Regions from separate parts of the Pseudarthrobacter sp. O4 genome, predicted to be linked through region 3. Evidence: riboswitches for the same ligand, from Rfam matches in the RefSeq annotation. Region 3 holds a riboswitch; each other region holds the start of a gene.
The links. Region 3 has a riboswitch for thiamine pyrophosphate ahead of ACQCSU_RS03410 (bifunctional hydroxymethylpyrimidine kinase/phosphomethylpyrimidine kinase). Riboswitches for the same ligand answer to the same signal wherever they lie in the genome.

Region 1 (4,060 bases), 100 kb from region 3:
TCGATCAGCACCTCGCCCAGGCCGAGGGTGTCCCGGCGGGGGCCGGCGCCGCGGCTGTTCCAGACGTTCATCGCCATGTGGTGGTGGTAGCCGCCCGCGGACACGAACAGCGCCTGGCCGTGCCAGCCTGCCGTCTTCTCGAAGCCGAGGGTCCCGACGTAGAACTCCTGCGCGGAGTGCACGTCACCCACCTGCAGATGGACATGCCCGATGCCGGCCTCCGCCTCATGCTGTCCACTGACGGACTCCTCGGTGAGGAACTGTTCGAGGTAGCGCTGCGGCGGCAGGGCCAGGCTGTCCATCACAACGTTCTTGCCCTCCCAGGACCACGCCTCGCGCGGACGGTCCCAGTACAGCTCGATGCCGTTGCCCTCGGGATCGTTGAAGTAGAAGGCCTCGCTCACGAGGTGGTCCGCACTGCCGGTGAAGGACTGCGGCTCGAACTGGGCGGCGCTGGCCACGGTGGCGGCGAGGGACGGCTGGTCGTCGAACAGCAGGGCGGTGTGGAAGAGGCCGGCCTCACCGCGCGAGGGGAGGCTGAGTCCGGGCGCCGGGGCGAGGTGGACCAGCGGCTTCTGCCGGCGTCCAAGGTAGAGCCCGCCGTCCTGCTCGGCCACGATGTCGAGGCCGAGGGCGCGCTGGTAGTAGTCCGTCATGAGCTTCATATCGCCGACCTTGAGCATCACGGTGCCCATGGTGAGTGCGGCGGGAAGAAGATCCTGGGTGCTGGCTTCTGCAGTCATTTGATCGCTCCGGTGCTTCAGCGGCCACCGACCCTCGATGACCTTACATAGAGTAAATTACTTGAAGCTTCAATTTATTCCTAATGGCCTGGTTTGTCCCTGGCGGACCGGCTCTCCGCGCAGCACGATGTGTTTCAGCTGCCGCAGCGTGTCCAGACGGCTCCGCGGATCGTCGGCGCAGACCAGGACATCGGCGCTGGCACCTTCGCTGATCGCGTCGGCACCCAGCCAGGCGCGGGCGGCCCAGGCACCCGCGTCGAGGGCTGCCCGGGCCGGAAGACCGGCATCGTGCAGGGCCTGGATCTCGTCAACGATCCGCCCGTGCTTGATGACGCTGCCGGCGTCCGTGCCGGCATAGATGGCCACCCCTGCTTCGAAGGCCTCCAGGATGCGTTCGCCGCGGCGTTCCCAGAGTGAGCGCATGTGCGCGGCGTAGCGGGGGAACTTTGTGTCCGCCCGCTCCGCGATGGCCGGGAACGTCGCGATGTTGATGAGGGTGGGGACGATCGGCACGCCCTGTTCGACGAAACGAGGCAGGTGCCGCGGAAGCAGGCCGGTGCCGTGTTCGATGCAGTCGATCCCGGCGTCGAGCATGTCATCCAGGGTGTCCTCGGCGAAGCAGTGCGCCGTCACCCGGGCGCCTTCATCATGGGCGGCCTGCACGGCGTCCTTGAGCTCCCGGACCGGGAAGCCCGGGGCGAGGTCGCCGGCGTCGCGGTCAATCCAGTCCCCCACGAGCTTGACCCAGCCGTCGCCGGCGCGGGCCTGCTTGCGTACGGCCTCCACCAGACCCTCCGGCTCGACTTCGACGGCGAAGCCGTGCAGGTAGCGCCGTGTCCTCGCGATGTGCCGGCCGGAGCGGATGATGCGTGGCACGTCGGCACGCCGCTGCAGCCAGCGGGTGTCGTGCACGGCGCCGGCATCGCGCACCAGCAGGGCGCCGGCGTCTCGGTCGGTGATGGCCTGCGCCTCCGCCATCTGTTCCGCGACATCCCCGCCGGGGCCGAGACCGATGTGGCAGTGCGCGTCGACCAGCCCGGGGATGACCCACCCGTCCAGCACGAGGTCCGGCGTGTCGGCGGGCCGGCGGAAAGTCAGCAGACCGTCGACGGACCACAGGCCGTGGTGTTCCCGGTCCGGCCCGGTGAGGATGGGGCCGCTGAACTCGATGATGCTGGTCATGGCTTAAAGCCTAATCCTCATGGCGATCCGCCGGCCCAGGTGGTCCAGTCCGAGTTGCGCTTCGTGGGCGCGGGGGGCCGCCAACTCCGGTCCCCGTCAACACCTGTGGTAGCTTCGTCTACGACCACACGGGTGCCCTTGCAGGGGCTGAGATCGGGCTGATGCAGCCTGCGACCGTTGAACCTGTCCGGGTAATGCCGGCGAAGGAAGTGAGTATTCCCGTGAATACGCAAGAAACACAGTTGATCCCTGCCAAATATGAGACTGTCCAGGAAACACAGTCGCTGAAGTCCCATTCTTTGGCTTTCACCACGGACGAGGAACACGGCATCCGCGTTCCGGTGACCGAAATTGCCCTGGAGGATTCCCCCGGCGGGGTGAAGAATCCGCCGTTCACGATATACCGGACGGCCGGCCCCGGAAGCGATCCAGTGGTCGGCCTGGAGCCGTTCCGGTCCGAATGGATAGAATCCCGGGGCGATACCGAGCCCTACGGCGGCCGGGAACGAAACCTGCTCGACGACGGCAAGTCCGCGGTGCGCAGGGGCGCCGCGTCTGCTGAGTGGAAGGGTGCACAGCCGGTGCCCCGCCGCGCCGTCGACGGCAAGACGGTCACCCAGATGCACTACGCCCGCCAGGGGCACATCACGCCTGAGATGCGGTTCGTGGCTGTGCGGGAGAACTGCGATGTGGAGCTGGTCCGCAGCGAAGTGGCCGCAGGCCGCGCCATCATTCCCAACAGCATCAACCACCCCGAATCCGAGCCCATGATCATCGGCAAGGCCTTCCTCGTGAAGATCAACGCCAACATCGGCAACTCGGCGGTCACCAGCTCCATCGCCGAGGAAGTGGACAAGCTGCAGTGGGCCGCCCAGTGGGGCGCGGACACGGTGATGGACCTTTCCACCGGGGATGACATCCACACCACCCGTGAATGGATCATCCGCAACTCCCCCGTCCCGATCGGGACGGTGCCGATCTACCAGGCGCTGGAGAAGGTCAACGGCGAGGCCAATGACCTGACCTGGGAGATCTACCGGGACACGGTGATCGAGCAGTGTGAGCAAGGCGTGGACTACATGACCGTCCACGCCGGTGTGCTGCTGCGCTATGTGCCGTTGACCGCCAACCGGGTCACCGGGATCGTGTCCCGCGGCGGAGCGATCATGGCAGGCTGGTGCCTGGCCCACCACGAGGAAAACTTCCTGTATACGCACTTTGACGAGCTGTGCGAAATTTTCGCCAAGTACGACGTCGCGTTCTCCCTCGGTGACGGTCTGCGGCCAGGGTCGACGGCGGACGCCAACGACGCCGCCCAGTTCGCCGAACTGGACACCCTGGCCGAACTTACCAAGCGGGCGTGGAAATACGACGTGCAGGTCATGGTCGAAGGCCCGGGGCACATCCCCTTCCACCTGGTCCGTGAAAATGTGGAACGCCAGCAGGAGCTGTGCGACGGCGCCCCGTTCTACACGCTCGGGCCGCTGGTCACGGATATTGCGCCCGGGTATGACCACATCACCTCGGCGATCGGCGCCACGGAGATTGCCCGCTACGGCACCGCGATGCTCTGCTACGTCACACCCAAGGAACACCTCGGACTGCCCAACAAGGACGATGTGAAGACCGGCGTGATCACCTACAAGATCGCCGCCCATGCCGCCGACCTCGCCAAGGGCCATCCCGGAGCGCACGAACGCGACGACGCCCTGTCCAAGGCCCGGTTTGAGTTCCGCTGGCGGGACCAGTTCGCGCTGTCGCTGGACCCGGTCACGGCCGAGGCCTTCCACGATGAGACGCTCCCCGCGGAGCCGGCCAAGACGGCCCACTTCTGCTCGATGTGCGGGCCCAAGTTCTGCTCCATGCGCATCAGCCAGGACATCCGGGACGAGTACGGCTCCGCGGATTCACAGGCCGCACTCGCCGACATGGCGGCGGGAATGCGTGCGAAGAGCAGCGAGTTCCTGGCCTCGGGCGGCAAGGTCTACCTGCCTGAGCCGCAGCTTCCCGCTCAGCGCTAGCGGACCCGCCCAACTAGGTCGCAGTTAACGTCGTTTTGGGCGCCCATAACGACATTAACTGCGACCCAGTTGGGCCAGCGGGCTCAAGAGGCGTGGGCGTGCTGGCTCCGGCCG
Region 2 (4,060 bases), 1.4 Mb from region 3:
CAAGGTGATCAGCGCCGTCGTCGCCGTCCCGCTGCGGAGCCACTCGGACCTGCTGGTGACCGCCACCGGGCACGTGATCTCGCTGATCCCCGGCTCGCTCGTGGTGGAGGTGGACAGGTCCACGTCCACGCTCTACATCCACGGCGTGAACGTCCGCAACGCCGAGGACGCCGCCAAGCTCCGCAAGGAAGTCCGCGACACCGAGGCCGGGCTGATCCGGATCATGGGCACCAAGGACGAACTGTCCGCCCTCAACCAGGAGGTGGGCGCATGATGCCGCTTGTCCTGACCGTGACCGCCGTGGTGCTGTCCCTGGCCGCCGCGGGGGCGATCATCCGGATCGCGAGGGGCCCTTCGCTGCTGGACCGGGTGCTCGCCGCCGACGTGCTGCTGGCCATCTTCGGGGCGGCGCTGTGCATCGACATGGCCGTGAACCGGCACCTCAACAACCTCATGCTGCTCGTCGCCGTGTCCATCATCGGGTTCATCGGCTCGGTGACCGTGGCCCGGTTCGTCGCCGACCGGCGGGAGCATGCCCGTGAATCCTGATACGTTCTCCGGCGATACCGTGATCGACGCCGTCTCTGCGGCGTTCATGGTGGTCGGCGCGCTGATGTCCCTCGGCGCGGCCGTGGGCCTGCTGCGCTTCCCCGATCTGATGAGCAGGATGCACGCGGCCACGAAGCCGCAGGTGCTCGGCCTGTTCCTGCTGCTCTGCGCGGTGGGCCTGCAGATGCGCACCTGGTGGGTGTGGCCGGTGCTCGTGGTGGCCTGGATCTTCCAGCTGCTCACCGTGCCGGTGTCCGCCCACATGGTGGGCCGGGCCGGTTACCGCACCAAGCACCTCCATCCGGAGCTGCTCAGCGCCGATGAGCTGGAGGCCGTGGTACAGCAGGCCGCGGGCAAGAGCGGTTTCGACGACGACTCAGCCGACGGCGGCGGCGGGAGCCGCCGGTGACCTGGACCGAAGGCGGTGGCCGGGGCCGCCGGTGACCGGTGCTAGACGATGCGCCTAGACGATGTCCTGGGACTTGGCGAAACGGGTGATGGCGCGCTGGGTGCCGCGGTTGGCGAGGACCTGGATGATGGCGCTGACCGCTGCGGAGATCAGCGCGAAGGTCAGGGCCGAGCGCAGCGTGGTGGGGATGTCGTCGTGGTGGCCCTTGGGCGGCTTGTTGCCGGTGGACTTTTCCCAGACGGTGTCGACGAGCTTGGTGCCGACGTACCCGGCGAGCAGGCTGATGCCGGTGCCGAGCAGTTTGATGAAGATGTTCATTCTTCGGACTCCTTGCGGGAGGGAACAGGGCTTCCCCCAGCCTAGCGTCCCGGCCCTGACGGTTGGACCCGGCCGTGCAGGCCGCGCCGTGCGGTCCCGGCCCGGAATGTGACAGCTGGGCACGGGAAGCCGGTCCCGCCGGGTGTAAACTGGGCAATGCCCACAAGGGCGATTTTATATACGACAGGGGAGCGCCGCCGTCGGGCATCGCTGGAGGAATCCAGGGAAAACCACCGGTGGGCGCTGAGAGTGCGGACAGCCGCAGACCCTCGAACCTGATCCGGTTAGTACCGGCGAAAGGGAGTCGAGTTCTCAGAGTGCCCGGCTGGGCGGCGGAAGCCGTGGCCGGCCGGCGCACCCTCCCCTCCTGTTCCTCAGGAGGACGACATGACTGACATTTCTGCTCAGCCGACGCTCAACCGGCGCGGCTACAACTGGCGTGTGGTGGACATTGTGGTGGCCGCGTTGATCGCGGTTGCCGGTGGCGTCATTTTCTGGGCCTGGTCCCAGGGCGCCAATCTGATTTCAGCCCCGGTCAACGCGCTGTATCCGCCGCTGACAGGGCTCTACGCCGGAGGCTGGATGATTCCCGCCGTGCTCGGCATGCTCATCATCCGCAAGCCCGGGGCGGCACTGTTCTGCGAAACGGTGGCTGCCACCGGCGAGCTGATCATGGGCTCGCAATACGGCACCACTGTCCTGATCTCCGGCGTGCTCCAGGGCCTCGGAGCCGAGCTCGTCTTCGCGGCGTTCGTCTACAAGAAGTTCAACCTGCCGGTGTCCCTGCTGGCCGGTGCCGGTGCCGGACTGTTCGGCGCCCTGAATGACTCCTTCGCGCCGTGGGGCTGGAACATCGCCTACGCCGCCGGGGACAAGTTGGCGTACATCATCTTCATGTCCGTCTCCGCCGCCGTGATTGCCGGCGCCCTGTCCTGGCTCGCCACCCGGGGTCTCGCCAAGACCGGGGTGCTGAGCTCGTTCGCCTCGCGCAAGGCCGCCACGGAGCCTGTGTTCTCCTGATGCCGGCACCAGGTGCCGGCGTCCGCCCGGCCGCGGTCACGGCCCGCGGCTGGGGCTGGCGGCACGCCGGCCGGCCGCGGCCCGCCGTCAACGGGCTGGACCTGGACATCAGTCCCGGGGAGCGGGTGCTGCTGCTCGGGCCTTCCGGTGCCGGCAAATCGACGCTGCTCCACGCACTGGCCGGGGTCCTCGGCGACAACGCAGCCGACGCCCTCGGCGACAACACGGCAGAGGATTCCGACGAGACCGGCAGCCTGCTGATCGACGGCGCCCCGCCGCGGGCCCGGCGCGGCCGGGCCGGGCTGGTGCAGCAGGACCCGGAGACGCAGGTGGTGCTCTCCCGTCTCGGTGATGACGTCGCCTTCGGGGCGGAAAACCTGTCCGTGCCCCCGGCGGAGATCTGGGCCCGGGTCGGTGAAGCGCTCGACGACGTCGGGCTGGGCCGGCTGCCGCTGGACCACCCGACCTCGGCCCTCTCCGGCGGCCAGAAGCAGCGGCTGGCGCTCGCCGGCATCCTGGCGATGCGGCCCGGGCTGCTCCTGCTCGACGAACCCACTGCCAACCTGGACCCCGCCGGCGTCCTGGAAGTCCGCGACGCAGTCGGCCGCTGCCTGGACAAGACCGGCGCCACCCTCGTGGTGGTGGAGCACCGGGTCGCCGTCTGGAAGGACCTCGTGGACCGGATCGTGGTCCTGCAGCCGGGCTCCGCCACGGAACCGGCCGTGCTGATCGACGGCCCGCCGGACCAGGTCCTGGCACAGGCGCGGGACATGCTCACTGCTGCCGGGGTCTGGGTGCCCGGTTACGTGCCGCCGACCCGGGTGCGGGCAGCGTCTGCCGCGGGCTCGCCGGTATCAGGCTCCGCAAAAGCATCCCTGCCCGGACAGCCCGACGCCGGGACCCTCCTGATGGCGGCCGACAACCTGGCGGTCTCCCGCGAGCACCCCCGCCGTTCCGGTCTGCGCAGGGGCTTCAGGGCCATCGCCCCGGTACCGGTGCAGTCCGGCATCACAGCCCAGATCCGCGCCGGCGAGGCGCTGACCATCACCGGCCCCAACGGCTCCGGAAAGTCGACGTTTGCCCTGACCCTGGCCGGCCTGCTGGCGCCGGTGTCCGGTACCGTTTCCGCCACGCCGGAGCTGGGCGCCGGCGCCGGGATCGATCCGTACCATTGGAAGGCGCAACAGCTGATTGCCCGGATCGGTACCGTCTTCCAGGAACCCGAGCACCAGTTTGTCACCGGCCGGGTGCTCGACGAGTTAATGTTCGGTCCCCGGCACCTGGGCCGGGGCGAAGAACGGGTGGACGAGTTGCTGGAGCGGCTCCGGCTGACCGAACTGGTGGACGCCAACCCCTACACACTCTCCGGCGGCGAAAAGCGGCGGCTCTCGGTTGCCACCGTGCTCGCGGCCCATCCGCAGGTGCTCGTCCTGGACGAGCCCACCTTCGGCCAGGATGCCAACACCTGGGCCGAGCTCGCCTCCTTCCTCTCCGAACTCCTCGACGCCGGCACCGCCGTCGTGTCGGTAACCCACGACGCGGAATTCACCGCGGTCCTTGGCGGCACCCAGCTCAGCCTCCGCGCACCGGAGCACCGTGAACCGGGCGATCGCGAGCCGGGCAATCGCGAACCGGGCCCGGTGGCGGCGCAGTGAGGGAAGTCCTGAGCCTGCGCGGCAACCAGGCCCTGTTGACCCGCGCCAACCCGCTGGCCAAGTTCACCGCCGTCGTGCTGATCACCCTCGTGCTGGCGCTGTCCATCGA
Region 3 (4,060 bases):
GTGACCCGCGTCCGTGCACCGCGTGCCCAGACCGAGGCGCCGGTCAACAACCGCGTCACGTCCCTCAAGGGTTCCACCCGCCTTGAGGCCAAGAAGCAGCGCCGCCGTGAGTCCCGCGACACCGGCCGGCGCCGCACCGTCATCACCGAGGCCGAGTTCCTGGCCCGCCGTGAATCCGTGGACCGCCAGATGATCGTCCGCCAGCGCGACGACAGAATCCAGATCGGCGTCCTCGAAGACGGGGTCCTGGCCGAGCACTTCGTGTCCAAGACCCAGCAGGATTCCCTGATCGGCAACGTCTACCTGGGCAAGGTCCAGAACGTGCTGCCCTCCATGGAAGCTGCCTTCGTGGATATCGGACGCGGCCGCAACGCCGTGCTCTACGCCGGTGAAGTGAACTGGGAATCCGTCAACCTTGAAGGCAAGCAGCGCCGGATCGAGAATGCACTGAAGTCCGGCGACTCCGTCCTGGTCCAGGTCACGAAGGACCCGGTCGGCCACAAGGGCGCCCGCCTCACCAGCCAGATCTCGCTGCCCGGCCGCTACCTTGTGTACGTGCCCGGCGGTTCCATGACGGGCATCTCGCGCAAGCTGCCCGACGTCGAACGCAACCGCCTTAAGCGGATCCTCAAGGACCGCCTGCCGGAGAATGCCGGCGTCATTGTCCGCACCGCGGCGGAAGGCGCCTCGGAGGAGGAGCTGACGCACGATATCAACCGGCTGCGCGCGCAGTGGGAAGGAATCGAGAGCCAGTCGACGTCGACCAAGGTCCTCGCCCCCGAGGTGCTCTACGGCGAACCGGACCTGACCATCAAGGTGGTCCGTGACGTCTTCAACGAGGACTTCTCGAAGCTGATCGTCTCCGGCGAGGAAGCCTGGGACACCATCGAGGCCTACGTCACCTACGTGGCACCCGACCTGGTGGGCCGGCTCGAGAAGTGGACCAAAGACGCGGACATCTTCTCGGCCTGGCGCATCGACGAGCAGATCCACAAGGCGCTGGACCGCAAAGTGTTCCTGCCTTCCGGCGGCTCCCTCGTCATCGACCGGACCGAGGCCATGACCGTGGTGGACGTCAACACCGGCAAGTTCACCGGCAGCGGCGGGAACCTCGAGGAAACCGTCACCAAGAACAACCTGGAAGCGGCAGAGGAAGTCGTCCGGCAGCTCCGGCTGCGCGATATCGGCGGCATTATCGTGATCGACTTCATCGACATGGTGCTGGAATCGAACCGAGACCTCGTGCTGCGCCGCATGGTGGAGTGCCTGGGCCGCGACCGTACCAAGCACCAGGTGGCCGAGGTGACCTCCCTGGGTCTGGTGCAGATGACCCGCAAGCGGATGGGCACCGGGCTTCTGGAAGTCTTCGGCGAGCAGTGTGAAGCCTGCGACGGCCGCGGCATCGTCACGCACGACGAGCCGGTGGAGCACCGCCGCGCCAACGTCGTGGCCGCCGAGCACCATGTCCCGCGGACCGAGAACCTGCCGGCACCCCGGACCGAACGCAAGAGCCGCCGCCGCGGCAAGGGCGGCCAGGGAATGCCGGAGTCCGCCCCATCGGCAGCCTCAGCCGTCCATCCGGAGCCTACCGAGGCCGAGCGTCATGCCAAGGCAGAGGCGACCCGTGCCGCACTGGCAAACATCGCAGCCGCCGCGCATGCCGCGCACCTCCACGACGGCGAGACGGTATCCGCTCACGCGGCGGAGGCCCGCCAGGCCGCCGTCGAGGCAGCCGCGCGGCTTGCCGCGACAGAGGAGGCAGCCGGACGTCCCGCGGCCGTGCTGACCTTCGGCGGCGAGCAGGTCGCCCTGCCGTTCGTTGAGCACGCCGACGAGACACCGTCTCCTGCCCTCACCCTCGACCTGCTGACCGAGGCCTTCGCCAACCTGGGCGAAGCCGATGGAGCCAGGCCCGCCGTGGACCGGACTCAGGCTGCCAAGGCCCCTGCCCCGGCCGTGGTCCCGGCAAGGACGGAGCTCGAAGCCGGCACCTCCCGGGGCCGCCGAGTCCGCCGCAACCGGAGCGCCAGCCGCGCCCAGGGTGCAGCGAACGAGACGACCATTGAACACCACGAGGCGGCTGAACACCGTGAGGCAGCGGCCTCCGCCGCGGCCGGATCGGTGCACGTGGCCAAAGCGCCCGCCCCGGCCGCGTCCGCGGGCAAGCCAGTGGGCAAGGCAGCAGCCAGGCCGGCAGCGAACGAGCCGATCATCCTCGGCGTCGGCGTCCCGGCTTCGGAGCTCTGACAACCCGGCAGTACGGGACAGTTCCGCGTGACCGCGGGGGCGGTCCGGGACTCGGCGTAGCAATACGCTGAGGCCCGGGCCGCCCCCGTGACTTCGTTAAGCGATTCGGACTAGGCTGTAGGACTGACACGGGGTGCCGCGCATCGAGCCGGCTGAGATCCAAACCCGTCGAACCTGTCCGGTTAGCACCGGCGAAGGGATGTCTCTCGTGGCTTCACCTGTTCTGACTTCACCGTTTCTGCCCTCCGTGCCGCGTCCCGCCGGGCGCCGGATCCCGCGGGTGCTGGCTATTGCAGGTTCGGACCCCTCCGGCGGCGCCGGGATCCAGGCCGACCTGAAAAGCATTGCCGCGCACGGCGGCTACGGCATGGCCGCGATCACGGCCCTCACGGCCCAGAACACCCGCGGCGTCAGCGCCGTCCACGTTCCGCCGGCGTCGTTCCTGACCGCCCAGCTGGACGCGCTGAGCGGGGACATCGGCATCGACGCCGTCAAAATCGGCATGCTGGGGGACGCCACCGTGATCGCTGCCGTCCGCGGCTGGCTTGAACAGGCCCGGCCCGGCGTCGTGGTCCTGGATCCGGTGATGGTGGCGACGAGCGGCGACCGGCTCCTGCAGGAAACGGCGGAGGCCGCCCTGCACGCGCTGCTGCCCCTCGCGGACCTGGTCACACCCAATCTCGCCGAACTGGCCATCCTCCTCCGGGAACCCGTCGCAGCCGACTGGGCCGAGGCCCTTGACCAGGGCAAACGGCTCGCCGCCCTGACCGGCACGACGGTACTCGTGAAGGGCGGCCATCTGGGCCGCAGCGCCGGTGGAGATGACCACAACGACGACGACGGCTGCCCCGATGCGCTCGTCAACACCGTGGGGCTCCTGGACCAGGAGACGGTGGTGGTGACCGGCGCACGCGTGCCCACCGGCAACAGCCACGGCACCGGATGCTCCTTGTCCTCGGCGCTGGCCACGGTGCAGGCCCGGGTGGGGGACTGGGAGGCGGCGCTGCGCGAGGTCAAGCCCTGGCTGACGGGTGCGCTGCGTGCCTCGGACCGCCTCGACGTCGGAACGGGCAACGGTCCGGTGCACCATTTCCACCACGTGCAGCATCTGACCGAAGACCAGGGCGGCACAGACCAGATGAATACCGGGCACCGCGTTCCGGACGAGGGGGAGTTCGCCGCTGCCCTCGGGAACAGTGCCGCGGCGGACCTTGACGCGATCTATGGCCTGGCGTTCATCCAGGGCCTGGCCGACGGCACGCTGGCCGAGAAGGATTTCGCCTACTATCTGGCCCAGGACGCCCTCTATCTCAATGGCTACTCGCGGGTGCTGGCCCGGGCGGCAGCCATCGCACCTTCCGAAGCCGAACAGCTTTTCTGGGCCCGCTCCGCGCAGCAGTGCCTTGAAGTCGAATCGGAGCTGCACCGGAACTGGCTCAGCACACGGGCCGTGGAGGTGAAGCTGGGCCCCGTCACGAAATCCTACGTGGACCATCTGCTGGCCGCCACGGTCTCCGGCAGCTACGGCGTCCTGGTCGCAGCCGCCCTGCCGTGCTTCTGGCTGTATGCCGAGGTCGGCGCAACACTCCATGCGCAGTTCCTGGCGGCCGGCGCCCCGGAAGGTCATCCCTACGCCGAATGGCTGCGGACCTACGCCGACGAGGACTTTGCCGCGGCGACGCGGCAGGCCATCGCCCTGACGGATCAGGCGGCGCGGCGCGCTTCCGCCAGCGAGCGGGACGCCATGGCGGTGGCCTTCAGGCAGTCGGCCCGCTACGAGGTCGAGTTCTTCGACGCGCCGAGGCTGCACGCC

Region 1: another riboswitch for thiamine pyrophosphate. It lies ahead of thiC (phosphomethylpyrimidine synthase ThiC); the one in region 3 lies ahead of ACQCSU_RS03410 (bifunctional hydroxymethylpyrimidine kinase/phosphomethylpyrimidine kinase).
Region 2: another riboswitch for thiamine pyrophosphate. It lies ahead of ACQCSU_RS09825 (ECF transporter S component); the one in region 3 lies ahead of ACQCSU_RS03410 (bifunctional hydroxymethylpyrimidine kinase/phosphomethylpyrimidine kinase).

What each region holds. Positions count from the first base shown of each region.
Region 1 covers NZ_CP189591.1:849,558-853,617, forward strand. Annotated here, with positions in the region: gene ACQCSU_RS03925 (VOC family protein) at 1-743, opposite strand, end outside; gene ACQCSU_RS03930 (amidohydrolase family protein) at 813-1,925, opposite strand; TPP riboswitch at 2,044-2,151, shown strand; gene thiC (phosphomethylpyrimidine synthase ThiC) at 2,147-3,946, shown strand; gene ACQCSU_RS03940 (alpha/beta fold hydrolase) at 4,030-4,060, opposite strand, start outside.
Region 2 covers NZ_CP189591.1:2,134,942-2,139,001, reverse strand. Annotated here, with positions in the region: gene ACQCSU_RS09845 (Na+/H+ antiporter subunit E) at 1-274, shown strand, start outside; gene ACQCSU_RS09840 (monovalent cation/H+ antiporter complex subunit F) at 271-549, shown strand; gene mnhG (monovalent cation/H(+) antiporter subunit G) at 539-958, shown strand; gene ACQCSU_RS09830 (DUF4235 domain-containing protein) at 1,013-1,276, opposite strand; TPP riboswitch at 1,452-1,596, shown strand; gene ACQCSU_RS09825 (ECF transporter S component) at 1,664-2,296, shown strand; gene ACQCSU_RS09820 (ABC transporter ATP-binding protein) at 2,296-3,951, shown strand; gene ACQCSU_RS09815 (energy-coupling factor transporter transmembrane component T family protein) at 3,948-4,060, shown strand, end outside.
Region 3 covers NZ_CP189591.1:745,993-750,052, reverse strand. Annotated here, with positions in the region: gene ACQCSU_RS03415 (Rne/Rng family ribonuclease) at 1-2,247, shown strand, start outside; TPP riboswitch at 2,367-2,464, shown strand; gene ACQCSU_RS03410 (bifunctional hydroxymethylpyrimidine kinase/phosphomethylpyrimidine kinase) at 2,447-4,060, shown strand, end outside.